4 regions of the Geobacillus stearothermophilus ATCC 12980 genome follow, and region 3 is predicted to be linked to each of the others. Evidence: predicted binding sites of a transcription regulator. Region 3 holds the regulator's gene; each other region holds the start of a gene.
What was found. Region 3 encodes Rex, which represses fermentation and respiration genes when NADH is low (regulators of the CRP and FNR family bind a similar motif). Its sites were predicted from a motif close to TTGTGAAATATTTCACAA; they were not measured.
Positions count from the first base shown of each region.

Region 1 (7,933 bases), 1.3 Mb from region 3:
ATGCTGTATGACGCTGACAAAGTGAAAGAAGCGGCGAGCGTCACAGATGAGAAACAGCTGTACCACGCCCAGCTTGATATTTTCCTTGATCCAAACGATCCAGCCGTCGCCGCCGCCGCGAAAGAAGCGGGCATCCCAGACGAATGGATCGCCGCCGCACAGCGCTCGCCGATTTACAAAATGATCGTCGACTGGAAAATCGCTTTGCCGCTGCATCCGGAATACCGGACGCTGCCAATGGTATGGTACATTCCGCCGCTGAGCCCGATCATGAATACGATCGAAGGAAAAGGAAGCCAAGCGAGCGCCGATGACATCTTCCCGGCCATTGATGAAATGCGCATTCCGATCGAATATTTGGCGAATTTGCTGACGGCGGGCGATACGGCGCACATCCGCACGACATTGAAAAAAATGGCGGCCATGCGCTCATACATGCGGGCGAAACAAACGAACAAACAGCCGGACACCCGTCTCATTGAATCGCTCGGCTTAAGCCGTGAAGACATTGAAGAGATGTACCGTTTGCTCGCGATTGCCAAATACGAAGACCGCTTCGTCATTCCAGCATCGCACCGCGAAGAAGTCGCTGACCTCTACGCCGAACAAGGCAGCTGCGGGCTGGCGTTCGCCGGCGGCCCGGGCGCTTGCGGCACGCTGTAAAAGGAGAAAGAAGGCGAGCCCCGCCCCCTTCAATAATGAAATGGAGGATTTACGATGAACAGCGAACAACAACAAACGGTCTTTCTATGTGTATCGTATTTGTTGTCTTACCCGGACGAACAGTGGGCCGAATCGCTTCCTGACTGCCTAGACGCCATCCGCTCGCTTGACGATGAAACCGTCCGCGCGCCGCTTTTGGCAGTGGCCGAACAGCTCGCGGTCACCCCGGCTCGAGAGCGGATGGAGCAATATGTCGAAACATTTGATTTCGGCAAAAAAACGAATTTGTACTTGACGTATATGACAAACGGCGAGCAGCGGGAGCGCGGAATCGAACTCGTTGCCTTAAAAGCGCGCTACGAGGCGGCCGGATTCGCCGTCTCCGATCACGAGCTGCCCGACTACTTGCCGCTCATGCTTGAATGGATGGCCTATGCAGATCAAGAGCATACGACTGCCTTGCTCGCCGATTATGCCGGCCATATCCGCGAAATCGGCGACCGGCTGGCAGCGGCAGGCAGCCCGTATGCACAGTTGTTTGACGCGCTCAATCACACATTCACTCAACTCGGCGTGACGCCGCTCCCGAAAGGAGGTGCAACGGCATGGCCAGCCAATTTCTCTGGGTGATTTTTCCGTATTTGGCGCTTGTCCTATTTGTCGCCGGCCATATTTGGCGCTACCAGCGCGACCAGTTTGGCTGGACATCCAAATCAAGCGAACTGCTTGAAAAACGGCAGTTGCGCCTTGGAAGCCTTCTCTTTCACTGGGGCATTTTGTTCGTGTTTGTCGGCCACGTGATGGGCATTCTCATTCCCAAGCCGTTTTACGAGGCGCTTGGCGTGACAGAAGAGATGTACCACGCCCTCGCCTTGGCAGGCGGCATTCCGGCCGGCTTGGCGGCCTTCGTTGGTTTGTTGATCCTTTTTCGCCGCCGCTTGACGGTCAAGCGCGTACGGACGACAAGCAGCACCGGCGACTGGGTCGCGCTCGGATTTTTGCTTGTCGTGATCGCCAGCGGGTTGTCGTCGACGTTTCTGAACATCGATTCGCACGGGTTTGATTACCGGACGACAATCGGCCCGTGGTTTCGCGGCCTTCTTACGTTCCGTCCGAACCCAGCTTATATGGAAGCGGTGCCGCTTTGGTTTCAGATTCATATTCTCGCTGCATTCGGTTTGTTCGCCGTCTGGCCGTTCACCCGTCTCGTTCACGTATTCAGCTTCCCGCTCCGCTACTTGCAGCGCAGCTACGTCGTCTATCGAAAGCGAATGCCAAAACAAGCAGAGCCGGTCAACCGCGCCAAGTAAGCGAGCGGCGGGCGTCACATCAGGAACCCTAAACTGAACAGGCGGAGGGGGCAACCGATTGCCTGACAGCCGGCCTGTCAACTTTAACGGCGGCGGGAACGAAACAACGTGCGCTTCCGCATACCCTAACGATCATGCATAACAACCGGCCAACAAATGAACCAATAATAAAAAACAGGATGCCCGTCGTTTGGGGCATCCTGTTTTCCATTTGTTACTTAGTTAATGCGCGCAAACAGCTCCTCTTTCTCCGCATCGGACAACAACCGCTCGGCCATCGGGAAGAGCACGTTCTCCTCTTTCATGAAGTGCTCATCCAAAATATGATACGCCTCAATCACCGCGCCGGCAAGCGTCAACGCCTGCCTGCTGTCGATGTTCTCCGGCAGCTGGGCGGTCTTTTCTAAAAACATGGAAAGTCGCGTTTTCGCCTGTTCGTGTTCGTATTCCATAACGGCGATAGGGCCGGTCGTCCGCCCGATGTACCGAGCCATCATTGGGAACAATACGCCTTCTTCCCGCTCCGAATGCGGATCTAGGGCGGCGACGAACGATTCAACTTTTTCTCTCAAATCAGCGAGCGGCTCACGCCAGTTGCGGTCATTTTCCCCGCGGCCGATCGCCTCCGCTGCGGCAAGCAGCTGCTCCATTTGGGCGCGCAGCGGGCCGTGTTCTTGTTTTAATTGCGCCAGACCGGCGCATAATTTCACCCCTTCAGGGCCGCCCATATGGCAAAATGAATGCATCATCAATTCCTCCTTTTTATGACCCGTCCGTTGTTTCCATTATACTGTGTGCAGCATCTCCATCGTTGTGAGTCATATCACACCGCCGACAGACAAGCGCAAAAAAAACAGCACGCTCGCCCCCATGAGCGACGCGCCGTAGCAAATCCCCGCCGAACCGTGCTCGCCATCTGCTGGAATGAGCTTCGTTTCATGCTCGCCCCGCCCTTTCATATGAAAAATACATACCCAGTTTTATTATAAGCGGAAAATGTTCGAAAAACTGTGACAAAAAATAAACAGTTTAGCATTTTTGATGAAACACATAATATAAAACATTTAACAAAAAGATGGTCTCTTATATAGCAGGTTGGACAATTGATATAAAACAACCCTCAACAGGGCTTATTGTTGAAAATAACGGGCAAGCGTCACAATCATCGCTCCCATCCGCTCATGTTCCGGGGCGATGACGCGATCGACTCCCTCTTCTTCCAATGCTTCTTTTGTCACTTTGCCAACGGCGCAGGCCACGACATCGGTGCGAAACGCGTCAAAGAGCGGTGTGATCTCTTTTTTCTCGCGGGCGAACGAAAAGAAAAAGCGGACTTGCATCGCCGATGTAAAACAGACGGCATCGACTTCGCGCCCGACAATTTCTTTATACAATGTCGCCAGTGTCCCCTCATCCGGAGCGATATGCCGGTATGGCAACAATTCCGTATACAAAGCGCCTTGTTCAAGAAAAAACTGCTTCAAGGCTGGCGCGGTATCGCCGTACAGCTGTACAACAACGTTTTTTTCCGCAAAGTCGTGCCCATAAAGAGCAGCAATCAACCCTTTCGTCGTCCCGTCCTCGCTTGCGGCCACCGGGGTGACGCCGATTTGTTTCAACGCCGTCACCGTTTTATAGCCGCGGGCAGCCACGTTCGCTTCCTTGATCGTTCGATGCCATTGAGCAGCCATTCCCTCCCGGTCGGCCGCTTCCAACAGCGCCTCAAAGCCGATTCCCGTCGTAAATACGATCCAGTCCGGCCGCATGGCGATGACGGTTCGCATTTCCTCTCCCAGTTCGCTTCCCTTTGAAAAGACGGTCCCTTGCGCCGGACGAATGATGGCCGTTCCTCCTTGCTTTTCAATAAGCGTTGTCATTTCGTCCAGTTTGCGTGACGCGCATAAGGCAATCCGTTTGCCATGCATGTCCCTTCCCCCTTATGGTCAGTCGTTCGTCCTTTCCATTCTAAAAGATGGTCTTTGCCTATGCAACAAAAACCATTCCGCTCCCTGGCACATCGCAACGCGAATGCCGCCTTCATTGGGTATAGAGCCCAGCGCAACAGAACAGACCGCAGGCAGAAACAGCCGACCACCATCAAAAAAACACGCGCCCAAAGACGCGTGCCCTCCGTTCAACGAGTATGTACCATGGCCTCTTCTCCCCGACGGTCAAAGGAACCGATGATGCGCTTCGGCTCGACGGAAATGAGCCGGTCCAACGGAATGTTCATTAGACGCATTTGCCGGTTGTAAACAAACAGTTTGCGCGTGTCCTGATACAGCTTGACCGGCAGCACGACCGCTTCCCCTTGATAGGTTTTTACACGCACCGGCTGCTTCTCGGCAATCCACGCCGACAGCTGTTCATACCATTCCATTCTGATTGTTCCCCCTTCTCATCCGATCCTACTTATGATTATAAACGGAAAAAGCGAAAAAAAGGGGGAAAGAAAAATCAACAAATTCGACGAAGGGATGACAAACCGTGTCGATAAATGTTCAGCGCACGGAAACATTCCGTGCGCCTTTGGAGGTGGTCAGCGGTGGATCAACACACGCGCTGCCGTGCGGTCAGCGCTTTCACCGATGACGCGGATTTTTAGGCCATAGTTGGGCACGTTCCGCCCGGCGTCTTCCGCCCCTTTATTGTCATACGACCGGCTGTCGTCAAACGCCGGCGTCGGCGCTGTGTCGTTGTCGATCAGCTGTGAGCCATTGATTGCCACGCGGAATGGGGCTCCTTTTTGCAGGCTGAACGCCGCATCGTGCACTTGATAGAGAGTCGACGCTGTCGTATTGCCCGACCATTTCAACGTATGCTGGTCGGCATCCACAACGCCAAGAAACCCTTCGCCCGGATGGACGCCCGTCCAGTTGTTGTCATAGCCTTCATCCACATACCAGACGACAAGCCCTGGATCGTACGAAAGAAGCCGGTCGCCGCGCAAAATATGGGCGAGCCCTTCATCGACGCCGCGGTGGTTGCGCCATTCCAACAAATAGTAATGATCCGAATACCGCTTGCCATCGCTCTTTTCAAAGCCTTCCACCGCAAAGGCGCTGTCCCCTTCGGCGTCGTCGGCAAGCGCGGTTGTCCCATCAGCTGTCACTTGGATGTTGTCAATATACCAGCCGGCTTCCGACACCGCCGCATCAGTGATGTAATGGAAACGGAGGTCAATCGTTTGTCCTGCATAGGCCGACAAGTCAAATTCCGCCTTCACCCAGCCGTTTGACGTACCGGTAATGCCGTTGCCAGGGTTTTGCCTGTACGGATTGTCGGTCGTTGTAATGTTTCCTTGAATTGTTGTCCATTCGTTGCTGCCATGCGGTTTTACTTCTACCGCCCCATAATCCCAGTCTTTCTCAATCGCATACCATGTATCAAATGCCAGCGTCGCCTTGGACGCTTTCGTCAAATCGATCGTCGTTGCCATCGTATGATCTAAGTTGTTTCCGCTTCCAGAGAAATAGGCGTACGCACCGCTTGGCGGGGTCGTGATGATCGTTTCTTTGTCCGGCAAGTTGATGCGCACGGCATCGTTGTTCGTCCCTTTCGTGTTCGCTTCATCGAGCACGACTTCAACACCGTTTGGCGTTACTTCGTTCCACTCAACGGTCGTTCCGCTCAGCCAGTTGCTGCCGGGCATGGTCGACTGCAAAAACTGTTTCGCCCAGGCGCTGAAGCCGGTCGGCTCCGTGCCCGGAATGCGCCCCGCCCAACTCCCGCTGGACATAATCGACCAATAGGCAATGGGCTCGCCCAAGCCGGAGTAAATCGTATCATATTCATCCGGCAGCCCTAAATCGTGGCCGTATTCATGGGCAAACACCCCTGCCGCCCCATCGGCCGGTTCGATTGTGTAGTCGTACGCCGCCAGCTGGCCGCGCCAATACGGCACATCGGTTGTTGTGTTCGGGATGCGATAGACCGATCCTAAATTCCAGCGGTGCGACCAAATCGCGTCGCCGCCGAGCGAACCGCCGCCCGCCTCTTCACCGACGCTCGAGTGGATGATCATCAAATGATCGATCAAGCCGTCCGGCTCGCGGTAGTTGCCGTCGCCATCCAAATCATACCGATCCTCTCGGTCAAACTCGCGCAAATTGATGCTCGGGTCTTTCGCAGCCGCCGCCAGCGCCTCGCGCACAAGCGCCCGCGGATTGGCGTCATTGCCATCCGGGGTCGGCACGTTGCCGCCATAGTATTTAGCCGGATACTTCGCCTGATACCAGCCCGCCACTTTTCCTTCGATCGAATAGCTGCCGCCTGATTGCTCTTCATAATACTTTTTCACCGAGATGAGTTTTTCTCCGTTCGGTCCTGCGTAATAGCCGTCATCCCCGCCGAAAATCATGTCTTCATAATGTTCACGGGTATAATCTTTATAATACATATCCGTCTCATTCGGTTGAATGCGGTTGTGCGGAAAATCCGGGTATTCAATGAGCAAAACGAGCACGCGGTCCACCCGCTTGCCACCGTTCCATGCCTCTGGCTTGACAGACGGAACGGAATCTTTTTTCGTCTGGCCAAGCTTTTTTCCTTTCCCATTCAAAATACTGTTTTTCTGCCCCTTCTCGCGCAGCACATCAGCCCGCTTTGCCTCGTATTCGTGCAATTCTCCTTTTTCTTTCGAAGTGTGGGCCGCCTTTTGTTTTAAATAGGCGCGCACCGCTGCTTCCGCCTCAGCTGGGGTGGCGTCAGCGCGAAGCTTGCCGCTTTTTTTCAACATCTCCGCCAGCTTCTCTTCATTCGCCACCGCCAAATCGACCGGACCGCCGTGCCTGGCTGCCAAAGGTGCTCCCGAATTGGCGGCCTGCGGGGTAGCCGCCGGCACTGCCCATAGGCCCATTCCAAGCGACAGCGCAGCAACAAGTGATGTGATCGACCGTTTCTTCAAAAACATCCCTCCATATCAAATAAAATGTTGATAGAAAATATATACAATTAAAATATTATAGAATAATCCCAAAAAACGAAAGGGAATTTTTGACTAAGAACAAAACAGTTCTTTTTGCCTATATCTGTCGAAAAAACGAGATTTATAGCAAAAAAAGACTATCGATTTCACCTTAACAGACCCGTGATGTTCCAGTTACAATGTAATATATTCACGGTTTTTGTAGAAATTCTGGTTATGCATCTTGACGATGGGAAAGAAGGTGCCGCGATGCTGAATATTTTCAAAGACTTTTTGCTGAACTTGTTTTTTATTCTCCTGCCGGTGTTTCTTGTCCCGCTATGGACGGAGCAAGAAAAAGGGCCAAAGCGCCTCCGCCTGTATTTGCCGACCGCTTGTTACGCCATTGTAATCGTCCTATGCATCACTCTTCCGGTCGGAACAGAGAGCAATTTCATCTTCGACTTGCAGCAAATTCCTCTGTGGCTTGGCGGTTTGTACGGCGGAGCGGGGGCGGCGACGGTTTTAGCGTTTACGGCGATCGCCTACCGCTCGCTGTTCGGCGGAGCTGGCGTCTTCGTCACCGTCGTCGTTTCCATCGCCATCGCTGCAACAAGCAGTTTATTGACAAAACGGTTTGTCGAGCTGCCAACCAAACAGCGCACGCTGTTCGCTGCATCGCTCAGCTTCGGCTCTGGCCTATTGACCGTCGCCATAGCGGAGTGGATGGCTGCTGCGGTTTCTCCTCCGCCTTCCGTTGCGCTTATCTTTTTGTTTGTACAGCCCATCAGCATGCTCATCGTTTGTTCGTTTCAGGAAATGGTGCACCATAACATCGCGCTGCGCAAACGAGTGATTCGCGCCGAGAAAATGGAAGCCGTCACCCATTTAGCTGCTTCCATCTCTCATGAAATACGCAATCCACTCACCGCGGCGCGTGGGTTTATCCAACTGATCGAAGAGCAGCCGCTCGCTGCCGACAAACGACGCCAGTATGCGCGCATCGCCATTGAGGAGCTTGACCGAGCTGAAGCGATCATCACCGATTACTTGA
Region 1 covers NZ_CP128494.1:1,495,208-1,503,140, forward strand. The annotation lists gene narH (nitrate reductase subunit beta) at 1-663, shown strand, start outside; gene narJ (nitrate reductase molybdenum cofactor assembly chaperone) at 718-1,293, shown strand; gene narI (respiratory nitrate reductase subunit gamma) at 1,269-1,973, shown strand; gene QSJ10_RS08050 (hemerythrin domain-containing protein) at 2,192-2,719, opposite strand; partial or broken gene QSJ10_RS08055 (pyruvate synthase alpha chain) at 2,831-2,932, opposite strand; gene QSJ10_RS08060 (uroporphyrinogen-III synthase) at 3,104-3,898, opposite strand; gene QSJ10_RS08065 (hypothetical protein) at 4,108-4,353, opposite strand; gene QSJ10_RS08070 (immune inhibitor A domain-containing protein) at 4,513-6,879, opposite strand; gene QSJ10_RS08075 (ATP-binding protein) at 7,150-7,933, shown strand, end outside.
Region 1: a site for Rex is predicted at 2,785-2,802, ahead of QSJ10_RS08050 (hemerythrin domain-containing protein). Genes of this name have one in related genera too.

Region 2 (7,933 bases), 1.3 Mb from region 3:
GGTATAAAATTTTTAAGACGATACTCGTGTTCATCCCCGCAGTGAATGATGGGGATCACATCCATTATTGGGCATACCAAATCCCCCTCCAGAAGAGGGGTGTTTGGTATTTATATCCATATCTAATTCTACCATATCTCTAATTTCGTTACGATATCTGATGCCGTTTCTTCCCCTTTCCTTCGACCTTTCTTGGCATGTTTTCGTAACAGGGAAAGGAGAGAGAAAAGGTTGATTTCCGCCATATGCGAACGCAAAAGCAACTGGTGCCAATACGATTGGAGAAGATCGAGCGCTTTCCGTTCACTGATTTCAATGTCTTCCTTTTGATGCCAATACATCCGAGCTTGAAACATCCCCATGCACAGAGAGTCAGAAAGGCTTCCGCCGTTAACGAACGCTGCCGCCGGATAAAGCCTGTTTTCTGTGCGAGACGGGTTCATTCTTCGGGAGAAAAGAGTTGACGAATGGTTTGAATCCATGCTTTCATTTGTTTTTCCATGAAAAAAATCCTTTCTAACGTGGAGTGTTCGTTAGAAAGGATACCGTGTTTTTGACGATGCACAAAGACCAAAATTCTTAACTTGATGGGTATGGATTTTCACCCCCTGTTTGCGAATGGATAGAATCGAACACGTTCAAAGAGGGGTGATCGAATGGCCATTGACCATGACCGATTGTTCAAAGAGCTGATTCAAACGTTCTTCGAAGAGTTTCTCCTTCTCTTTTTCCCCGACATCCACGAGCATATCGATTTCCGCCATTTGTCCTTTTTGTCCGAAGAACTGTTTACCGATGTCACGGCAGGTGAAAAATACCGCGTCGATCTATTGGTCGAGACGAAGCTGAAAGGGGAAGACGGGCTGATCATCGTTCATGTGGAGAATCAAAGCTACGTGCAGCCATCGTTTCCAGAGCGCATGTTTATCTATTTCAGCCGTTTGTTTGAAAAATACCGCACCCGCATCGTTCCGATCGCTGTCTTCAGCTATGAGGCCCTTCGCGAGGAACCGTCCGTGTTCTCAATCGAGTTTCCCTTTGGCGACGTGCTGCAGTTTCGCTTTTTCCCCGTGGAGCTGCGCAAGAAACATTGGAGAGACTATATCCGGCATGACAATCCGATCGCGGCTGCCCTCCTTGGCAAAATGGGGTATACTGAAAGTGAGAAAATCGAGTTAAAAAAAGAGTTTTTGCGCATGTTGGTGCGATTGGAGCTGGATGAGGCGAGGCAGCGGCTCTTGTTGGGCTTTTTTGAAACATATGTGAAGCTGTCGGAGGAGGAAGAGCAACAACTGCAAAGAGAGGTGAAGGCGATGGAAACGAAAGAAAGAGAAAAAGTGTTGGAGCTGATCATTTCCTATGAGCAAAAGGGAAGGAAACAGGGGTTGGAAGAAGGGATCAAACAAGGTATGAAACAGGGAATGGAACAAGGAATGAAACAAGGAATGAAACAAGGAATGAAACAGCTGATCCGCAACATGGCGCGCAAAGGAATGAAGGCGGAAGACATTGCTAGGTTGGTGGATCTTCCAGAGGAAGATGTTTGGGAATTGCTTGAAGAGTAGGGGAATCCAATACAAAAGGCGGCCATCTAACGAGGACAGTTGGCGGTGGCAAAAGAGGTAGAGGAAATCACTGATTCGTAAGTGATCGATTGTAGAAAACGGATGATCGTCCGGTCACATGAAAGAGGAGGAACAAAAATCAGAAAGTATGTACCGTGCCAACGTTTTATGCACCGTCGGCCTTGAAGGCTGGCGGTCTTTTTTTGTTATGGGGCTCCGGCGTTCCGCTAGGCGTCTTGGCCATATGAGATCATGTCGGCTATATGTCCATGAACAAAATGCACAAAATTCATTTTATTTTCAAAAACTTCACACTCATCCCACGGCATGGTAAGGTTGTGATTGAAAACGTTATCAAAAACAAGGGGGCAAGGGAGAAATGAAGAAAACGAAATGGTGGGGATTGCTCGCTGCAGGGATGATGACACTGGCTTTGGCGGCCTGTGGGGGCAATGAATCGGCGGGGGCGAAATCATCCGGTTCGAACTCTGGCTCATCGGCCTCAAACTATCCGACGAAGCCGATTACGATTGTTGCTCCGTCTGGGGCGGGCGGCGGTTGGGATTTAACGGCCCGCGCCATTACGAAAGTGCTCGATGAGACGGGGCTCGTCAAACAAACAATGACGGTCGAAAACAAACCGGGCGGCGGCGGGGCGGTCTGTTGTTTGAGACAAGAAGTTATTCAGATGCGGCAGATGAGAAGCCGCCGCGGCAATATAAAAAGTCAGGCGTGTTGATTATCCAATAAAATCCAAAGGGTATAGAAAAAAGAGCACCTTTCCTGTAGAATGTGAGCAGCGACACAAACAAACCCAGGAGGTGCTCTCTATGAACAAGCATACCACACTCCCGAATTTGATGCAAAAACTTGTTTCGGATGAAGAGATTCAACTGATTGCCGAAGCGGTTGGGTATCGTGATTCGTCTCGAACCTTTACGTTGCGCGAGTTGATTCACTTCTTCCTGCTGGCCGCCATGCATCAATGGAAAAGCTTTCGCCACGGAGCCGATGTGGGGCCTCTGTATGGATTGCCGCGATTCCATTATTCAACTGTATACAAGAAAGCGAAAGAAGTTCCCTATGACATCATGAAACGCTTGTTGGCGTTGATCATTTCCAAGTGCAACCGCCAAACCCGCCGTTCGCTTCGGTTTCCCAAACCGCTTCGGGTGGTGGATTCGACGACCGTCACGGTCGGGAAAAACCGCCTGCCATGGGCGCCGTATCACGGCGAACGCGCCGGAGTGAAGCTGCACGTCGCGTATTCGCCGGAATTCTCGTTGCCGGCAGACGTGGTGGAAACGACCGGGCTGCGTCACGATGGCCCGGTGGGAGAACAGTTGACGAACGCTCAACAAGTGCTGGTGGAAGACCGGGCGTATTTCAAAATCGAACGCCTCGATCGATTTGTAGAGCAGCATCAGCTGTTTGTCATTCGGATGAAGGACAACATCGAACTTCATCAGAAAAAAAGCTTGAACCGCCTTCCGAGCGCATCCTCATCGGTTCAAGCCGACTTCACGTGCCAGTTGGGAACGAAACAATACCGCTCCACCAAGCGTCACCGGGTGGTGATCTTTCGAGATGCGAATGGCCGCGACATTCGGGTCGTGACGAACCTCTTCCATGCATCTGCGGAAACCATTGCCGACATGTACCAACAACGTTGGACTGTTGAGATCTTTTTCCGTTGGGTGAAGCAATATCTGAATGTCCCGACCTTGTTTGGCACGACGGAAAATGCGGTATACAACCAACTGTTTGCGGCGTTCATCGCGTATGTGTTGCTGCGATGGCTGTATGATCAAACCAAAAAACAGACGAACGTCTCTCTTTCCTTCATTTCGTTCGTTCGCCGTTTTTTCTCTGGGCAGCTTCCTCTCGATTGGAAATCCGGGAGGGCCGCTGCTTTGTTTGAGTATGCCCAAATTTATGGAAGGCGTATGTATAATTTTGGATAATCAACACTCGTGGATCAAGATATTCCTTCTTATATATGGACGGCTAACTACGTCGTGATCGTTAAGCGAAATACGCGCATGTACAACGATATTTCGTTTGAAAAGATTCCACGCAATCCAGTGTGTGAGTAACCGCCTTCTTTATAAGAAGCGGTTCTCTTATACAACATATTTGCTCAATATTTCACAAAGCTGACACACACAAACAGGCTTATCCTCGTTATAATGTGAATGTGAAAACAATCATATTTTTATTTTCAATTAACTTGTGAAAAACTTCACAAGGACAATACAGGAGGGGAAGGGTCTTATATGGCTGTTGATGAAAAAGTATTAGACCAAAAGAAAGAAGTTACAAAAATGATCGATACGCTCGTCGCGAATGCGCAAAAAGCGTTAAAAGCGTTTCGTGATTACGATCAAGAAGCGATTGATCATATCGTTAAGCAAATGGCGTTAGCTGGACTTGACAAACATATGTATTTAGCGAAGTTAGCGATTGAAGAAACAAAACGTGGCGTGTATGAAGATAAAATCATTAAAAACATTTTTGCGACAGAATACATTTATCATAACATCAAATATGATAAAACCGTCGGCGTTATTCGCGAAAATGAACAAGAAGGTATTATTGAAATTGCTGAGCCTGTTGGAGTCATCGCTGGGGTTACACCAGTAACAAACCCAACATCAACAACGATGTTTAAAGCGCTTATTTCAATCAAGACGCGCAATCCAATCATTTTTGCGTTCCATCCGTCCGCGCAAAAATGCAGCAGTGAAGCGGCACGCATTTTACGTGATGCAGCGATTGCGGCCGGTGCGCCAGAACATTGTATTCAATGGATCGAAACACCTTCCGTTGAAGCAACGCAACAACTTATGCATCACCCTGGTGTTTCGCTTATTCTTGCGACAGGTGGAGCAGGCATGGTCAAAGCAGCATATAGCTCAGGAAAACCAGCATTAGGGGTTGGACCTGGTAACGTACCTTGTTATATTGAAAAAACAGCAAATATTAAACGCGCGGTGAACGACCTTATTCTTTCAAAAACGTTTGATAACGGAATGATTTGTGCATCTGAACAAGCGGTCATTATTGATAAAGAAATATATGATGCGGTGAAAAACGAAATGATCGCAAACAAATGTTACTTTTTAAATGAAGAAGAAAAGAAAAAAGTCGAAAAGCTTGTCATTAATGAAAATACGTGTGCAGTAAACCCGAATATCGTCGGTAAACCAGCATATGAAATTGCAAAAATGGCCGGTGTGGACGTTCCAGTTGATACGAAAATTCTTGTCGCAGAATTAAAAAGCGTCGGTCCGCAAGAGCCGCTTTCTCGTGAAAAATTAAGTCCTGTATTGGCGTGCTATAAGGTGAATAGCACAGAAGAAGGGTTAAAACGAGCAGAAGAAATGCTTGAATTTGGTGGACTTGGCCACTCCGCTGTCATTCATTCGGAAAATCAAGACGTCATTCTTGAATTCGGTAAGCGAATGAAAGCAGGACGAATCATCTCTAATGCACCATCTTCACAAGGAGCGATCGGGGACATTTACAACGCATACATTCCGTCATTGACGCTCGGTTGCGGTACGTTTGGAGGCAACTCCGTTTCGACAAACGTGGGTGCGACACACTTAATTAATATTAAAAAATTAGCGAGAAGGAATGTAAACATGCAATGGTTTAAAGTTCCACCAAAAATTTATTTTGAAAAACATGCGACACAATATTTAGCGAAAATGCCAAACATCTCACGTGCCTTTATCGTTACAGACCCAGGTATGGTGAAGCTCGGCTATGTCGATAAAGTGTTATACTATTTGCGTAAACGTCCAGATTATGTGCATTGCGAAATTTTCTCAGAAGTTGAACCAGATCCATCAATTGAAACAGTGATGAAAGGTGCCGACATGATGCATGCGTTCCAGCCAGACGTCATCATCGCGCTCGGCGGTGGTTCGGCGATGGACGCGGCGAAAGCGATGTGGCTGTTCTATGAACATCCAAATACCGACTTTAATGGCTTAAAACAAAAGTTTTTAGATATTCGTAAACGCGTATTTAAATATCCAAAACTCGGTCAAAAAGCGCAATTTGTCGCGATTCCAACAACATCTGGTACAGGTTCAGAAGTGACATCGTTTGCGGTCATTACAGATAAGAAAAATAACGTCAAATATCCGCTTGCTGACTACGAGTTAACACCAGATGTCGCCATCGTTGACCCACAATTCGTCATGACGATGCCAAAACATATTACAGCGGATACAGGTATGGACGTATTAACACATGCGATTGAAGCGTACGTATCGAACATGGCAAACGACTACACAGACGGATTAGCACTAAAAGCCATTCAACTCGTCTTTGAATACTTGCCACGCGCATACAAAAACGGCAACGATGAAGTGGCGCGCGAAAAAATGCATAACGCATCAACGATTGCCGGTATGGCATTCGCGAACGCATTTTTAGGCATTAACCATAGTTTAGCGCATAAACTTGGCGCAGAATTCCATATTCCGCACGGACGTGCGAACACGATTTTAATGCCGCACGTCATTCGTTATAACGCGACAAAACCGAAGAAATTTGTAGCGTTCCCTAAATATGAACATTTTATCGCGGATAAACGCTATGCGGAAATCGCACGCATTTTAGGATTGCCAGCACGCACAACGGAAGAAGGAGTCGAAAGCCTCATTCAAGCGATTATCAAGCTTGCAAAAGAGCTTGAAATGCCATTAAGCATCGCGGAAACAGGCGTCAGCAAAGAAGAGTTTGAAAGCAAAGTCGAACAACTTGCTGAACTAGCTTTTGAAGATCAATGTACAACAGCCAACCCAAAATTACCATTAGTCAGCGACCTTGCCGACATTTATCGCCAAGCGTATAAAGGGGTTGAATGAAGAAACAGGGATGTCCCGCGGGGATGTCCCTTTTTATCATGATCAAAGACTTCTTCGCTTCCCTTGGTCCGTAAAAGTTGTTAAGAAAAGCGGTTTAAGGTAAACTAAACATGAAGCTACTTAATAGGTAGGGGAAATGAGATGAAACAAGCAAAAACGAACGCGATGCGTCTATTAGACCGAGAAGGCATCTTATATGATGTGTGGACATATGAAAACAACGATGGAAAAATCGATGGGGTATCCGTAGCGAAAAAAATCGGAAAAGACCCAAAAACCGTCTATAAAACGTTAGTGACAAAAGGAAGCAGCGGAACGATTTACGTATTTGTCATTCCTGTAGAGGCGGAACTTGATTTGAAAAAAGCAGCGAAAGCGGCACAAGAGAAAAAAGTAGAGCTTCTTCCTGTTCATGAGATTGAAAAGCACACAGGCTATGTTCGCGGCGGATGTTCACCGATTGGAATGAAGAAGCAATATGCCACGTTTATTGATGAAACGGCTCTTCAACTTAAAAAAATCATTGTCAGTGCAGGAAAGATTGGCATGCAAATCGAACTGTGCGTCGATGATTTGCAGAAGATGACGGGTGCAAAGCTCGTCGATCTTGTAAAAGAAAAAGAAAAAGACGGACACAACTAGGCGAGTCCGTCTTCAATTTCTACCTCTACTCCGAAATGGTCAGAAATGACATGGCCATTTTGGCCGTTAAAAATGGTTTTAGAGTATTTTACGTGTAAAAGCTTGTTTGATAGAATCAAATCAATGCGTAAGTTTTTTTCGTTTTCATTCCAACCATCAATTTTCCCTTGAACCGTAGTACCGCTATCCTTCTCTTTTGCTAGTACGTATGTGTCATAAAGCCCTCTACTCATCATGTAATCATAGCCCTCTCCACGAATGTGGGCGTCGTTATTAAAATCGCCCATGAGGAAGAAAGCGTCTTCATATTCAATTTTTTTAAGAAGTGTATCAAACTGATCGCCGAAAGGTTCTTCTTCATCATGCCACCAACCAAGATGACAAGAATAAAACGAGAGAGGGCGTCCATGCCAACGAATGGTTGCCCCAACGATTTTACGAGTTTTCCAAAATAAAGGATTCTGATTTTTAGAAACATAGAAAGAATGTTTCTTTATAATAGGATGTTTTGTTAAAATGGCTAATCCTTCTTCATATTTCTCATAGCCGATATGAGCAAAATCCCAAACGAGAGAATAATCACGACAACCGAGTTGCTCAAGATTTTTTAATAAAATGAATGCAAAGTTATCTTCTTTTATGTTTTCATAGATGTATGGAGCTTCAATCGATTGGCTTACTTCTTGCAAAGCGATGACATCGTATTTTTTTTCGTTTATGATTTCAGCTAAATACTTAATTTTTTGTAATTGATTTTCCTCTTGCCATGAGTGGCAATTTAATGTTAGTAATTTCATGGCTTAAACCCCTAAAAGATCTTGAATATTGGATTTTAAAACATCT
Region 2 covers NZ_CP128494.1:1,541,583-1,549,515, reverse strand. The annotation lists gene QSJ10_RS08290 (Rpn family recombination-promoting nuclease/putative transposase) at 657-1,565, shown strand; partial or broken gene QSJ10_RS08285 (tripartite tricarboxylate transporter substrate binding protein) at 1,945-2,226, shown strand; gene QSJ10_RS08280 (IS4 family transposase) at 2,396-3,529, shown strand; gene adhE (bifunctional acetaldehyde-CoA/alcohol dehydrogenase) at 3,842-6,448, shown strand; gene ybaK (Cys-tRNA(Pro) deacylase) at 6,590-7,090, shown strand; gene QSJ10_RS08265 (endonuclease/exonuclease/phosphatase family protein) at 7,087-7,887, opposite strand; gene QSJ10_RS08260 (PTS transporter subunit IIBC) at 7,891-7,933, opposite strand, start outside.
Region 2: a site for Rex is predicted at 3,796-3,813, ahead of adhE (bifunctional acetaldehyde-CoA/alcohol dehydrogenase). Genes of this name have one in related genera too.

Region 3 (7,933 bases):
AGCTGGGCGCCGAGCTCTGCCAGCTGCGCTTCGATCGCCCGGAGCGGCGCGAATACGTCCAGCATCTCGTCCCAAATGGAGCGTGACGAGTCGAGCCCGCTGTTTTGCGCCAAATAGCCGATTTTGATATGGCTTGGCTTGATGATTTCACCGCTGTCGGAAGAAAGTTCGCCGGCGATGATCTTCAGCAGCGTCGATTTGCCTGCGCCGTTGCGGCCGACAAGAGCAATGCGGGCGCGGGACTGTATTTCTAGTTTTATATTCGATAAAATAAGGTCAGCGCCAAAATATTTCGTGAGTCCATTCACTTGCAAAATGATCATGTCCGTCACCTCGCGAATAGTTTAACGTAAGTCGCGAAAACGGTCAAAGACAGATAACGAAAAATGGTGTATAGTGATAAATGGAGGAGATTGTCTTGTCATCGTTTACGCATTTCAATGAACAAGGCCGGGCGAAAATGGTCGACATTACGAACAAGGAAGATACGATCAGGATAGCGGTGGCGAGAACGAGCGTCACCGTCAATGAAGAGATTTACGAAAAGATGACGAACAATGCCATTGAGAAAGGTGATGTGCTGGCGGTAGCCCAGGTGGCCGGGGTCATGGCGGCGAAAAAAACGGCCGATCTTATTCCGATGTGCCATCCGCTTATGTTAAAAGGCGTCGATATTGCCTTTGCTTGGGAAAAAGAGGCGGAAGCGTATAAACTTGTGATTACCGTGACGGTCAAAACGAAAGGGAGCACAGGAGTGGAGATGGAAGCGCTGACGGCGGCTTCGGTATGCGCATTGACTGTGTACGACATGTGCAAATCGCTCGATAAAGGAATGACGATCGGTCCAACGTATTTGGTCGAAAAAACGGGCGGGAAGTCCGGCCATTATCGACGGAAAACCGATTAGCTGGGGGATGAAACGATGAGCAACGAACAACCGAAAATCCCGCAGGCGACTGCCAAGCGTCTGCCGTTATACTATCGGTTTTTGAAAAATTTACATGCCTCAGGGAAGCAGCGCGTGTCCTCCGCCGAGCTGAGCGAGGCGGTGAAAGTCGATCCGGCGACAATTCGCCGCGACTTTTCGTATTTTGGCGCGCTTGGCAAAAAGGGATACGGGTATAATGTCAATTATTTGTTGTCGTTTTTCCGCCAGACGCTTGAAGAGGATGAGGTGACCGAAGTCGCCTTGTTTGGCGTCGGCAATTTAGGCACCGCCTTTTTAAACTACAACTTTTCGAAAAATAACAACACGAAAATTGTCATGGCGTTTGATGTCGATGAACGGAAGGTCGGAACGACAGTCGGCGGGGTGCCGGTCTATCATCTCGATGAGCTGGAGGAGCGGCTTCGCGGCGACATTCCGATCGCGATTTTAACCGTGCCGGCCGCCGCGGCTCAAGCGCTGACCGACCGCCTTGTCGCGCAAGGAATTAAAGGCATTTTAAACTTTACTCCGGCGCGGTTGAACGTGCCGAACCATATTCGTGTCCATCATATCGATTTAGCCATTGAGCTGCAGTCGCTCGTCTATTTTTTGAAAAACTATCCATCGCCATCGTAAAAAGGAGAGAACAACACATGAAATATTTGTTGCTCGTTCTTGTCATTTTGTTGCTGTTTGGCACGAAAAAGCTGCCGGAGTTGGGGCGGTCGTTCGGCCAGTCGCTTCGCGAGTTTAAAGACGCCACAAAAGGGCTCGCTGATGACGAAGAAACGAAAACCGACCGATGACAAGGCAGGATGGGGAAACGATGAATGACAAAGAAATGTCCGTGTATGAACACCTCGGAGAGCTGCGGAAACGGCTGATCATCGTGCTTCTCTTTTTCGTTGCGGCGCTTGTAGCCAGCTTCTTTTTTGTCGATGACGTCATTGTGTATTTGCAGCACACTGCGGAAGCGAAACAGCTGACGATGAACGCGTTCCGCCTCACCGATCCGATTAAAGTGTATTTTCAGTTTGCCTTTGTCATCGCCGCTGTACTGACTGCTCCGGTGCTGTTGTATCAAATTTGGGCGTTTGTCAGTCCGGGGCTGTATGAAAAAGAGCGGAAAGCAACGCTCAGCTACATTCCAGCATCGATCATTCTATTTTTAGCCGGGGTTGGTTTTGCGTATTTCGTCTTGTTTCCATTTGTCGTCCGGTTTATGAATCAGCTGGCGGAACGGCTCGGCATTCAACAGATGATCGGCATTAATGAATATTTTCAGTTTTTGCTGCAGCTCGTGCTGCCGTTTGGCATCGTGTTTCAGCTGCCGATTGTTGTCCTGTTTTTCACCCGCTTAGGGCTTATTACGCCGCAGCTTCTTGTTCGCATCCGCAAGTATGCGTATTTGGCGCTGCTTATTTTAGCGGCCGCCATTACGCCGCCGGATGTGTTGTCGCAAGTGATCGTCATGATTCCACTGACGCTTTTGTATGAGGGGAGCATCTGGGTTGCCAAAATCGGCTATCGAAAGGCGCAATTAGCGGCGGAGGAAGGAAGCGGCGATCCATATTGAGGGCAGCATCAAGAGGACGGTTCATACGGCGCCAGGCAAAAACCCTCCCCCAATGGGGAGGGTTTTATTGTCTCGGTGTGAAGAACAAGCGAAAGGCGGTGCCGAAATCAAAAGCGGCCAGCGCCGCCAACGCGATGGTTGAGACGTTCCAAATCGTTTCATGAACGCTTTCGATCGCCAAATACGTAAACAGGAAGCCCAAGATGAAATACGGAACAGAAAACAGCCGCGGATGGCGCGTCATAGCCAAATCCTCCAAATGGCCAGCGGCAGTTCCGCTTGGCGCATCATGTTTTCCAATTCATCAGCCAACAAAATTTGAACGGCAACGACAAACGTGTTCATTGCTACATGGGCGAACATCGGCACGAAAATGCGTCCGGTTTTGGCGTATAAAAAGGCGAACACCATCCCCATGGATGTGTACAAAAGCAAATGCTCCGGCTCCATGTGGGCGAGAGCAAACAGAAGCGAGCTGGCCAGCGCTGCCAACCAAAAGTTGTATTTTTCATAAAGCGAGCCAAAAATGATTTTGCGGAAGATGAGTTCCTCCAAAACCGGGCCGATGACCGACGTGACGACGACGAGCAATGGCGTCAGGAGGATGATGTCGATGATTTGCCTTGTGTTTTCCGAGCCCGGCTCAATGCCCAATAGACGCCATTCGATGTTGGCGGCAACGCTTTGCGCGGCAAGCGCCAAAAAGACGCCCGAGATCGCCCACATCCATGACGAGGCGAGCGGCAGCCGCCGCATTGTCCGTTCATCGCGGTCGCCGCGCAGCAGCCATAAAATGATGGCAAAAGCCAATAAAAAGCTGATGACCGCCCAATAGCCGGAGGCAATTTTCGCTGCTTCGAGACGTGTTTGCGCGCCTTGGCCGACGCCGAGGGAGCGAAGGAGCGGCACACCGACAAAGGAAGACAGCTGCATGGTGATATAGGTGATGATGACATACCAGTAACGGCGCTTCAAATCGTTTTACCCCTTTATTTCAAATATATCCGTATTGTAGCACATGTTCGGCGAAATGATAAGAAAAGCGCGCCGGCCGTGGTTGGCGCGGCCGCCACAAAAAAATTGCCTAGCGTTGTTTATTGATGTTAGAAATGTGCAATAATGAAAATGGATTTTGTGCGCCGATTGATCTGGGGCCTGACAGCTTGTTATCCCATTTTCTCCTTATCTTCGCGCATGAAAGAAAAACAGTTATTTTTTTGTATTTCCTACTTGCAAAACGGAGAAGAGTTCATTAATATTATAAGTGTGTTAGCACTCAATAATGATGAGTGCTAATAAAAACGGCGAAAACTATCGTTAAGGAGGTTGTTTCCCGTGTTGAAGCCATTAGGCGATCGCATTGTCATTGAAGTCGTGGAAACTGAAGAAAAAACGGCTAGTGGCATCGTGCTGCCGGATACGGCGAAAGAAAAGCCGCAAGAAGGCCGCGTTGTCGCTGTCGGTGCAGGCCGCGTGCTTGACAACGGCCAACGCGTTGCGCCGGAAGTTGAAGTCGGCGACCGCATCATTTTCTCGAAATACGCCGGCACGGAAGTAAAATACGACGGAAAAGAATACTTAATTTTGCGCGAAAGCGACGTTTTGGCTGTCATCCGCTAATATATTGCGTTTACCACATAAACATTCCGGAAAACTGACATATCCTTAACTTTATGACACGAATACTTACCTTTTTCACGGCATGCAGTGAAACAAATTCATAAGGAGGTAACGGGGTATGGCAAAGGAAATTAAGTTCAGCGAAGAAGCGCGCCGTGCGATGTTGCGCGGGGTGGACAAACTCGCAGACGCAGTGAAAGTCACATTAGGTCCGAAAGGCCGCAACGTCGTATTGGAGAAAAAATTCGGTTCTCCGCTCATCACGAACGACGGGGTAACGATCGCGAAAGAAATCGAACTCGAAGACCCGTTTGAAAACATGGGCGCGAAACTGGTCGCTGAAGTCGCCAGCAAAACGAACGACATCGCTGGGGACGGGACGACAACGGCTACCGTATTGGCTCAAGCGATGATCCGTGAAGGATTGAAAAACGTGGCAGCTGGCGCCAATCCGATGGGCATCCGCCGTGGGATTGAAAAAGCGGTAGCGGTAGCGGTTGAAGAATTAAAAGCCATCTCCAAACCGATCAAAGGAAAAGAATCGATCGCCCAAGTGGCTGCGATCTCGGCTGCTGACGAAGAAGTCGGCCGATTGATCGCTGAAGCGATGGAACGCGTCGGCAATGACGGCGTCATCACGCTTGAAGAATCGAAAGGCTTCACGACGGAACTCGACGTTGTCGAAGGGATGCAATTCGACCGCGGTTACGTTTCGCCGTACATGATTACAGATACGGAAAAAATGGAAGCTGTTCTCGAAAATCCGTACATCTTGATTACGGACAAAAAAGTATCGAGCATCCAAGAGCTGTTACCGGTTCTTGAGCAAGTCGTGCAACAAGGCCGTCCGCTCCTGATCATTGCGGAAGATGTTGAAGGCGAAGCATTGGCGACGCTTGTTGTCAACAAACTGCGCGGCACGTTCAATGCGGTTGCTGTCAAAGCGCCTGGCTTCGGCGATCGCCGCAAAGCGATGCTCGAAGACATTGCGATTTTGACAGGCGGCGAAGTGATCTCGGAAGAGCTTGGCCGTGAACTGAAATCGACCACGATCGCGTCGCTCGGCCGTGCGTCAAAAGTGGTTGTTACGAAAGAAACGACGACGATCGTCGAAGGCGCTGGCGATTCGGAGCGCATCAAAGCGCGCATCAACCAAATCCGTGCGCAGCTTGAAGAAACGACGTCCGAATTCGACCGCGAAAAACTGCAAGAACGCTTGGCGAAACTCGCTGGCGGCGTAGCGGTCATCAAAGTTGGCGCAGCGACAGAAACGGAATTGAAAGAACGCAAACTGCGCATTGAAGATGCGCTCAACTCGACTCGTGCTGCGGTTGAAGAAGGCATTGTCGCTGGCGGTGGCACGGCGTTGATGAACGTCTACAGCAAAGTTGCGGCCATCGAAGCGGAAGGCGATGAAGCAACGGGTGTGAAAATCGTCTTGCGCGCGATCGAAGAACCGGTTCGTCAAATCGCGCAAAACGCTGGTCTGGAAGGCTCGATCATCGTTGAGCGCCTGAAAAACGAAAAACCGGGCATTGGCTTCAACGCGGCAACAGGTGAATGGGTCGACATGATCGAAGCTGGTATCGTTGACCCGACGAAAGTCACTCGTTCGGCGCTGCAAAACGCTGCCTCTGTCGCCGCCATGGTCTTGACGACAGAAGCGGTCGTTGCCGACAAACCGGAAGAAAACAAAGGCAACAACAACATGCCGGATATGGGTGGCATGATGTAATCTCGCCGCAAAAGCCTTGGAACACTGGGGTTTCCCCGGTGTTCTTTTTCTTTTTGACTATATATGCCTCAGCCAGGTGTTCTTACAGCCGCTGATCGGGTGAAGGGCAGCTGTTGTTTCTCCCTCATATCGCTATTCTATTGCACCTTTTCCTCCGCTGTGCTAGTTATCGCACCTCAATGAAAAACGCATAAATCGCATTCCCTTTTTTCCAAGAGGCGTGAATGGCATAAATGTATGCCTCTTTCTTTTCCGGAAGAGTAATGATTCCGTTTTGCACCGAGCGCCAGTCGGCATCTCCGCCGTTCCATACACCCGCTTCGATCGTCAACGGGCGGTCGTCAAATTGGAGGTGTAATTTTGCCCCAGGGGCAACCGGATGGGGATTCATGTTTTTCACGAGCAGCGGCGGGGCGGCAGCGTCGGCCACGACTCCGCGGCCGCCTGTTGACCATGTATATGTTCCGAGGCGGTGGTCGATTGTCTCTCCGTCGACGGCCAATCGTAAGTCAGGCGGTTGGATGTCGCCCGATTGGCAACCGGACAGCCATACAGCGATGAGGAGCCATAGCCATCTATTTTTTCATGTCGTTTCCCCCTTTCTCAGTTAGACGTTTTGCCTGCTCATTTGTTTCATTGTCGATTGTGATTTTGGGTAAAATTAGAAATGGAAAGGCGATATCCAAAGGAGGAGAATGGAATGAACGTGCGGATTGAACGCGATTCGCTCGGTGAGGTGCAGGTGCCGGCTGATAAGTACTGGGGGGCGCAGACGGAGCGAAGCCGGCAAAACTTTCGCATCGGCAAAGAAACAATGCCGCTTGAACTCATTTATGCCTATGCCGAGCTGAAAAAAGCGGCGGCGATCGTGAACCATCAGGCTGGAAAGCTGAGCGAAGCGAAGCAGCGGGCGATTGTGGCCACGTGCGAGGAAATTTTGGCGGGCCGATGGGATGACCATTTTCCACTCGTCGTCTGGCAGACGGGAAGCGGGACGCAGACGAACATGAACGTCAATGAAGTCGTGGCGAGACGGGCGAGCGAGCTGCTAGGTGACGGGGAGGGGCGCATTCACCCAAACGATGATGTCAACATGTCGCAAAGCTCGAATGATACATTCCCGACGGTGATGCATATCGCGATCTACATGAAAATCCAAACACATCTCCTGCCGGCGCTTGATGGCTTGATCGGAACATTCGCTGCAAAAGAACGCCAATATGAAAAGACGATCAAAATCGGGCGCACCCACTTGCAAGACGCGACGCCGCTTACATTTGGGCAGGAAATTTCCGGCTGGCGGACGATGCTGGAAAAAAGCAAGGCCATGATCACCGAAGCGAGTGAGAAGCTGCTTGATTTGGCGATCGGCGGCACGGCGGTCGGAACCGGAATCAATGCGCCGCCGGGATTTGGCGAACAAGTGGCCGAGCAGCTGAAGGCGCAAACCGTCTATCCATTCCGTTCGGCAACAAACAAATTCCATGCGTTGACCAGCCATGACGAGATTGTTTACGTCCACGGGACATTGAAAGCGCTTGCTTCCGATTTGATGAAAATCGCCAACGACATCCGCTGGCTGGCGAGCGGGCCGCGCTCCGGGCTCGGGGAGATCACGATTCCAGCCAATGAACCGGGGAGCTCGATCATGCCGGGGAAAGTGAATCCGACGCAAAGCGAAGCGATGACGATGGTCGCTGTTCAAGTGTTCGGCAACGACGCCACGATCGGTTTTGCGGCAAGCCAAGGCAACTTCCAATTAAATGTGTTCAAGCCGGTCATCGCTTATAACGCCATTCAGTCCGTGCAGCTGCTCGGCGATGCGATTCGTTCGTTTGATGAGCGGTGCGCCAAAGGGTTGGAGGCGAATGAAGCGAAAATGAAAGAATACGTAGAGCGGTCGCTCATGCTCGTGACGGCGCTGAGCCCGCATATCGGCTATGACCGGGCGGCGGAAATCGCGAAGCTCGCCCATCGCGAAGGGTTGACGCTCAAGGAAGCGGCATTGAAAACCGGGTATGTGACAGCTGAGCAGTACGAAGAATGGGTGAGGCCGGAGAAGATGATTTAGCGG
Region 3 covers NZ_CP128494.1:226,979-234,911, forward strand. The annotation lists gene abc-f (ribosomal protection-like ABC-F family protein) at 1-323, opposite strand, end outside; gene moaC (cyclic pyranopterin monophosphate synthase MoaC) at 419-907, shown strand; gene QSJ10_RS01295 (redox-sensing transcriptional repressor Rex) at 923-1,564, shown strand; gene tatA (twin-arginine translocase TatA/TatE family subunit) at 1,582-1,734, shown strand; gene tatC (twin-arginine translocase subunit TatC) at 1,755-2,504, shown strand; gene QSJ10_RS01310 (YdiK family protein) at 2,569-2,748, opposite strand; gene QSJ10_RS01315 (CPBP family intramembrane glutamic endopeptidase) at 2,745-3,479, opposite strand; gene groES (co-chaperone GroES) at 3,840-4,124, shown strand; gene groL (chaperonin GroEL) at 4,243-5,859, shown strand; gene QSJ10_RS01330 (hypothetical protein) at 6,026-6,361, opposite strand; gene fumC (class II fumarate hydratase) at 6,560-7,930, shown strand.

Region 4 (7,933 bases), 1.3 Mb from region 3:
CGCCGATCTCTTCCGGCGTGCGGGCTCCATGGCTTACTGCTTCGTTATACAGCTCGATGCCGTTTTTGTTAAACGTCGGGTACGACGGCAGCCAGCCAAGCCGCGCGGCCAAGACGTTGTAATCGCCAGGGTGTGAATAGCGCGCTTTTTTGGCCAGCGGTGAGATGAGCTCATCGACCGGCCGCTCTTCATAGCGCCATTGGTCGGTCGCAAAGTAAAAGAATGACGTGCCGTTTTGCAATTTCGCTGGTCCGACCCAGTCGCGAGCGGTGGCGATTGTCTGCCATCCTTCCACCGGCCGCAGCTTTTCCTGCCCGACGTAATGGGCCCAACCGCCGCCATTCACCCCTTGGGCGCCGACGAACAAGACAAGGTTCAAGACGGCGCGGTAAATCGTATCGGAGTTGAACCAATGGTTGATCCCGGCGCCGACGATGATCATCGACCGGCCGTTTGTGTCGATCGCGTTGTCGGCAAACTCACGGGCGATTTTCACGACGAGTTCGCGGTCGACGCCGGTGATCGCTTCTTGCCATGCTGGAGTGAATGGCACCTCGTCATCGTACGAGCGGGCGACTGTGCCGCCGATGCCGCGGTCAATGCCGTAGTTGGCCAAAATCAAATCATAGACGGTCGTGACGTAAACGTCTCCTGTTACGGTTTGCACTTTTTTCACTGGAACCGCGCGTTCGATCGTTTTTCCGCCCTCAGCGGTGAAATATGGAAGCTGGATCGAGATGACTTCATCTTCGCTCCCTAAAAACGACAGGCGTGGCTCAAGCGGCTGTTCTGTTTCCTCATCAACAAGACGCAAGTTCCATTTTCCTTTGTCTTCCCAGCGAGCGCCGATCGTTCCATTCGGCACGACAAACGAGTCGGTGTTTTCATCATAGATGACCGGCTTCCATTCGGCATTGTTCGTTTGTTTGCCAAGGTCTTTCGCCAACAAGAAGCGGCCGGCCGTCCATGTGCCGCCGTTTTGTTTTAAGGTGACGACAAACGGAAAATCGGTGTACATTTTGGCATATCGTTCAAAATATGGAACGGTCCGTTTGACGTAATATTCGTTTAAAATAACATGTCCCATCGCCATCGCCAAGGCGCCGTCCGTCCCTTGCTTCACCGACAGCCAGTCGTCGGCGAATTTTGTCGACTCGGCGTAATCTGGGCTGACGGAGACGACTTTCGTGCCGCGGTAGCGCACTTCGGCTAAAAAGTGAGCGTCCGGAGTCCGGGTGAGCGGGACGTTCGAGCCCCAGGTGATGATGTAGCCGGCGTTGTACCAGTCGCTTGACTCCGGCACGTCCGTTTGGTCGCCCCAAATTTGCGGCGACGCCGGCGGCAAGTCGGCGTACCAATCATAGAAGCTTAACATCGGCCCGCCCATCAGCTGCATGAAGCGCGATCCGGCGGCATGGCTGACCATCGACATGGCTGGAATCGGGGAGAAGCCGACGTTGCGGTCCGGGCCGTATTTGACGACCGTATACAATAAAGAAGCGGCGACAAGCGTCAATGCTTCATCCCAGCTGACGCGCACGAATCCGCCCTTCCCGCGCGCCTGTTTGTAGCGCTTCGCTTTTTCGCGGTCTTCAACGATGCTTTTCCACGCCTCAAGCGGGTTGTTTGGATGATGGGAGAGCGCCTCGCGCCACATGTCAAGCAAGATGCCGCGGACATACGGGTATTTGACGCGCAGCGGGCTGTACATATACCATGAGAAGCTCGCGCCGCGCGGGCAGCCGCGCGGTTCAAAGTCCGGCATATCCGGCCCGGTCGACGGATAGTCGAGCTGCTGTCCTTCCCAGGTGACGATGCCGTTTTTGACGTAAATGTTCCAGCTGCACGACCCCGTGCAGTTGACGCCATGGGTCGAGCGGACGACTTTGTCGTGCTGCCAGCGGCGACGGTATGCATCTTCCCAGGCGCGGTCGCCGTAGGTTGTTTCGCTATGGCCGTCGGCTTGGCGCTCGATCGGCCGAATATATTTGAAACGGTTGATGAACGGAGATCGTTTTCGTTTCATTTGCTTCACTCCTTATTAGCGTTGTGTACTTTTAACTATAGCCATGATGTTAATAACGCGATGTTAACTTTGTCACACTTGGCATCATTGTCACAAATCCGTCAAAAAACGAACGAATATTCTTTTCTGTGGTATAATGGGGAAAACGATATGTGGTATAATGGGGAAAACGATAAAAGTTTGAGGGGATTTCGTTGCGATACTCCAGCCATGTCATTGCCACATTATGCCTCGGCGCGGCGGCGGCCGCGCATACAAAGCTGCCGTTTACCGCCGCCTATACGGTGGGGCTTGTCATCGGCAGCCTTCTTCCTGACATTGACGAGCCGTCGTCATACGTCGGCCGCCGTTCGTTCGGCGTCGCGGGGAAAGTAAAAGAAGCGTTCGGCCATCGCGGCATGACGCATTCGCTCATCGTTTGGGGGGTGCTTGCCGCCCTCGTCTGGCGCGACTCGGCGTCGCCGTTTACCGCTGGGCTCGTGCTCGGCTACTTGTTTCATATTGTGGAAGACTTTTTTTCTGTTCAAGGGGTGCCGCTGTTTTGGCCGTTTTCGTCCAAGCGGTGGAAAGTGCCGCTCTATCGGACGGGAAAAGGGATGGAGAAAGCATTGGTTGGCATCGCTTGGATCGCATTCGTCTATTTTGGCGTCAACGGCTTGTTTCACGAATGGTGGTGGTCATGGTTGTCGATGTGGTAACGGCGTCCGATCAAAAAAAGGAAAAAAGAGGTGCGGGGGCGAGCTGCCGAGGTATCTGGATTCGATCGGTTCGGACTTGAAAAATCCGGATGTGAAAGAGCTGGCATACGAGAAAATGCCGACCGCTTCTCTTCTTCAGCTGGCTAGGCTGATGGCACAGACAAAAGCGAAACTCGATCGCATCGTCTGTCCGGCGTTGATTTTTGTCTCTGACGAAGATCACGTCGTGCCGCCGGGAAACGCCGACATCATCTTTCAAGGTATTTCATCGACGGAGAAAGAGATCGTCCGCCTCCGAAACAGCTACCATGTGGCGACGCTCGATTACGACCAACCGATGATTATTGAACGGTCTCTCGAATTTTTCGCCAAGCACGCCGGATAAAACGAATCGGTATATGGCTGATCCTGTTCAAAGGAGAGGCCATTTTTTGTTTGTCGGTATTTTTGTGAAAAAATATGTGGCTGTTTTGCCGGGCTTGTTCTACACTTAATAAATAGCTGGAAAAAGAATAAGGGAGTTTTCTTTGTATGAATCATATCAAACCGATCGCATTGCTCGTTGAAGAAAAACGAATCGTGGATGCCCTTGCCCAGGTGCGGCCGCATTTAGAAAATATGGGATTGTTTCAATGGCGGCCGCTCATGGCTTCGTGGGACGAGATCGAACCGTTTCGGACGCTTGTCCGCCTGTTCGACTACGCGCTTATGTACCGGCATAGCGGGCTTGTCGCCCGGTACGCCCACCGGAAGTTCAACACGCTGCAGACGCTCGCGTGGTTGTGCGACGAATGGCTCGATCAACGCCGGCCGCTCGATGTGGAAGAGGCGCTCACTCCGCGCCTGACCGCCGCGCTCGATGGCCGGGTGGAGGAGCCGAGGGAAGCGATCGCCCGGGCGGCGTTTGCGTTGGTGCGCGCTTTATTGGATATGCAGCGGATCGATGAGGCGCACGAATGGATGGATGTGGTTGCCCGCTATGAGACGGCGCCGATGCATGACAAGTGGGGCTATTTTTATATCGAGACCGGCGACCGGAAGCGCGCCGAACAGGTGATTTGCGCCGGTCTCGATGACCCGGAGCGCGGCGATATGTGCTATTTGCTTCTTGCCGATTTGTATGCGCTCGATGGCCGCCACCGCGAGGCGCTTGCCGTTTTGGAAGAAGGAAAGCAGCGTTTTCCGCAAGTGTTAGCGTTTTACGCTGAGCGCGTGCGCCGCCTGCGCGATGTGCGCGCCTACCGCGAGGCGCTCGCGGCGATGGAGGAACTTGACCGCCTGAATCCGCTTCATATGCATCGCCGTTATTTCGCCCATTTGCGCGCCGAACTGTATTACCAGCTTGAGGAATGGGAGAAGCTTGAATCGCTTGTGAAAGCGGAGCCGCAGCTTGAAAAAACGCCGTACGCCCGCGCGCTTGGGCGGCAAGGGAAACGGTCGGTGGCGCTGCCGCTTGTGCCGGTCGTGCAAAAGCACAACTATTGCGTGCCGGCGAGTCTGGAAATGATGCTTCGATTGCTTGGTTCCCCCCGCACGCAGGATGAAGTGGCCGAACATATTTTTGATGTGCGCGGATCGAAGCTGTCCACGACCGTACATTATTTGGAAGATATTGGATTTGTTTGCCGCTTTTTCATCGGCACGCTGCCGCGCTGGAAGCGGCTCATTGATGAGGGCGTTCCGGTGCTGTTAAGCGTCGATTACGAACAGTCATCACACGTCCAAGTGCTGTTTGGCTATGACGAACGGCTCGAGGCGTTTTATGTGCAAGACCCGAATCTGTTTGATCCGTTTGTCGTTTCCAAGGACGAGCTTGCCAAGTGGTATGCAGGGACGCATTATTTGTCGATTGTGGCGCTTCCCCGGGAAAAAGCGGCGCTCGCCGCCGAGCTTCCGGAGGAGGAGGACCGCTATTTCCGTGAGCTGCACGCGTTGGCTGAAAAGATGGACGAGGACGAACAGGCGCATTTCGCCGCCTTTGTCGCCTTTTTGCGCCAGCATGAGCACATCCCGTACACATGGCTGTATGTCATGAAGCATTTCGGCATCGACGAGGCGAAGCCGCTTGTATTGGAGTATACGGAACGAGTCTTGAACGAGTATCCGGAACATAACGACTTGCTGCTGATGGCGGCGAAAGCGTATGTCTACACGCAAGAAATGGAGAAGGCTGAAGAGGTGCTCAAACGGGTGAAAGGAAAGGCACAAAGCCCGCTCTACCATTATTTGCGCGGCCGAATCGCCTTTTTTGCCAGCCGCTATGAAGAGGCGGCTCGCTATTTTCGCACCTCGCTCCAGTTGGACCCAGACCAGCCGGAAGTGTGGAGCTATTTCGGGCTCGCCTCGGCGTACGCCGGTCATATCGAAAAAGGGCTCATCTCTTCGCGCGTGGCAGTCAGCCTGTATCCGGGCGATTTGTTTATCGAAACGAATCACGGTGTGCTGTTGTTCCATGCGAAGCGGTTTGCCGAAGCGCGCGACTGGTTTGATCGTCTTGTGCGCCGCGAGCGGCGGGATGCCCAGCTTTGGTATGAGCGGGCCTGCTGCGATCGGGAGCTCGGCCGAAGGCGCAAGGCGGAACGCGGCTTTTGCGTCGCCAAAGCGCTCGACCCGCAGGAACCGTACCCGTATTTGATGTTGGCTGACTTGTATGATGACGACGGTGATCGGGAAAAAGCGAAAGCGGTGTTGGAAGAGGGATTGGCCGCCGCCTGGCGGTTGGCGCCGCTTTACGTCCGCCTTGGCGATCTCTATATGGAGGAAGGAGAGGCGGAACAAGCGGTTTCGTGCTACGAAGAGGCGATCCGCCATGACAGCGATGACGTGTTCGCCCATCTCGGCTTGGCGGCCGCCCTCGCGGAGCGCGGGGATGTGGAAGCGGCGCGCCGGTATGTAATCAAGCAGCGCACCCGTTTTGCCAACAACAGCGAATATTGGCTGAACGCGGGAAGATGGCTTGTCGCCCATGGGTTCGCCGACGAGGGGGAAGGACGCGAGACGGCGCTGTCGTGGTTGGAAGAAGGGTTGCGTCTGGCTGAGTTTGAGGCGGAAGAAGCGTACGAGTTTTACCTTGATCAGCTGGCAACGCCGTCTTTAGAGGAACGCGGCCGGGCGTTTTTAGAGCAGCTTGTCTCGGCTCGCCCGACACTCGCTTCGGCCCATTCCGCTCTCGGCGCCCTTTATGAACGGCAAGGCCGGCCGTCGAAGGCCATGGCGTTTTACCGAGAAGCTGCCGCCATGGGCCATGCGCTTTCCCTCTTCCGGCTCGCGGAGCTGTGCGCCTCGCTTGGACGCCACGAAGAGGCGAAACAACAGTATGAGGCTTGTCTCAAAGCCGATCCATCGTTTGTCCTTTGCCATTTTCGCTTAGCTTCACTCTATGAGGCGGAAGAAAACGAAGAGCGGCAGCACGCGCATTTGCTTCAGGCGGTGCGCTTGGCCCCGAAGCGCATCGATATGGAGCAGCTTGCCGCGATCGCGGAGCCTTCCGCGCTTCTCCGCGCGTTGGCTGACGCCCGTCCGCATGCAGGGGAGGTGTGGTATTACGACAGCCTTGGATATGTTTATGGAGCGCTTGAGCGCCGCGATCAAGAAAAGGCGGCCGTCGAGAAGGCGCTTGCTCTTGACCCGGACCATCCTGAAGTGCTCCGCCATTGGGCGATGGTGCTGATCGCGGAAGGAAGCCAAAAAGAGGCGGCGAAACTGCTCGAACAGTTGATGGTGCGCCATCCGGACGATGAATCGTTGTACCCGTTGTATGTGGCTCTCTTTCCGAAAACGATGCGCGGCTTAGGGAAGCTGCGCCATCGACTCGAGCGGCTGAAGGCAAGCCGCGAGGCGAAAAGCGTGATGTATCGGAACACTGCCTCGGCTCTTTTCCCGTATTTTGGCGAGGAGAAGGGGGGGCATGACGAACCGGTGCGATGGTGGACAAAAGCGAAAGAATGGGTCGGCACCGTTGTCTTGTTTTCGATTGTGACCGATTTCTACGACGAAGCGATTCGCCTCAACCGCAGCGATGCGGAAGCCTACAGGCGGCTCGCCCGCTTATATGCCGCGCTCGAATTGGACAGCGATGCCGTGAAAACGTGGCGCAAAGCGCTCGCCCGCGTTTGGGATCCGTCTTTGGCGCAAGAATTTGTGGAATATTTATTGGCCGCCGATGAGGAAAGAAAACGCGAGGAAGCGAAGCGCTGGCTGGAGCGGCTGCTGGCTGATGACCCGGATGATGTCGACCTGCGCGTGTTGCAGGCGGTCGTTTGGCTTCAAGAAGGACAGCGCGAGAAAGCCGAGCGGCAGCTCGAGGAGACTGTGGCGGAAGAACCGCTCGCCCGTGAGGCGCTCATGTTGCTTGGCGAGCATTATATGGAAACGGGCCGCTATCAAGAAGCAGCGGCGCTTTGGGAGCGCTATGCTGATTGGTATCCTGAGGATGAAGAGTTCCATATGCAGCTTGCGGCTGTTTATGAAGAAGCGGGGCGCATCGATCAGGCGCTCGCGACCATCGAGCGGTGCGTCCATATGGCCAACGATGCCCGGCTTCGCTACGAACGAGCCCGCTATCTCGCACTGCTTGGACGCTTCGATGAGGCGAAAGAAGAGCTTCGGGCGGCGCTGGCGGCCGATGAAAGCGGGGAGCTGGCCGTCTTGGCAGCCGACGAGCCGGCATTTCACCGCTTGGAGCGGATGTGATCAATTGTTGCTTTTCTTTCGGTTGAAAGTTTGCTATTGTATGGAAAGAGAACAATCGACAGGCGAAAGGGAGGTGGACGCATGGAAGCGCCTATTGATTTGCTTGTGTATATGTCGCTTGTCGGCGCGCTATGGATCATCATGAAAGGACATACGAGCGCGCGCCGGATGGCAGGTTCGCTGTTTTATGAACCGGCGTTGGCCGCGGTTCGCGAGCATGAAGCAGAGGGAGGCGCCGAACGGGCGGCGCTTCCATGGCGCCCGCTGTTTTTGCCGCAGCGGCGGAAAATTCCCGTTTGGGAACGGACAAGCCGAACGGATGAGGATGGAAGGCCCTTTCCTTTATGTTGAAACGGCATGATTTTGCAACATGATATTGAAGGAGGGCTTTTCATGAAAAAATGGGTATTGGTGCTGCTTGGCGCCGTTTTGCTTCTTGCCGGCTGTAACCGCAACGAACCGATCGACGAACATAGTCAAGGCATTTGGAACCATTATTTTGTCTATCCAATGTCGA
Region 4 covers NZ_CP128494.1:1,484,818-1,492,750, reverse strand. The annotation lists gene QSJ10_RS08030 (nitrate reductase subunit alpha) at 1-2,026, opposite strand, end outside; gene QSJ10_RS08025 (metal-dependent hydrolase) at 2,221-2,724, shown strand; partial or broken gene QSJ10_RS08020 (alpha/beta hydrolase) at 2,759-3,109, shown strand; gene QSJ10_RS08015 (bacteriocin-processing peptidase family protein) at 3,256-7,416, shown strand; gene QSJ10_RS08010 (hypothetical protein) at 7,498-7,767, shown strand; gene yidC (membrane protein insertase YidC) at 7,810-7,933, shown strand, end outside.
Region 4: a site for Rex is predicted at 2,087-2,104, ahead of QSJ10_RS08030 (nitrate reductase subunit alpha). Genes of this name have one in related genera too.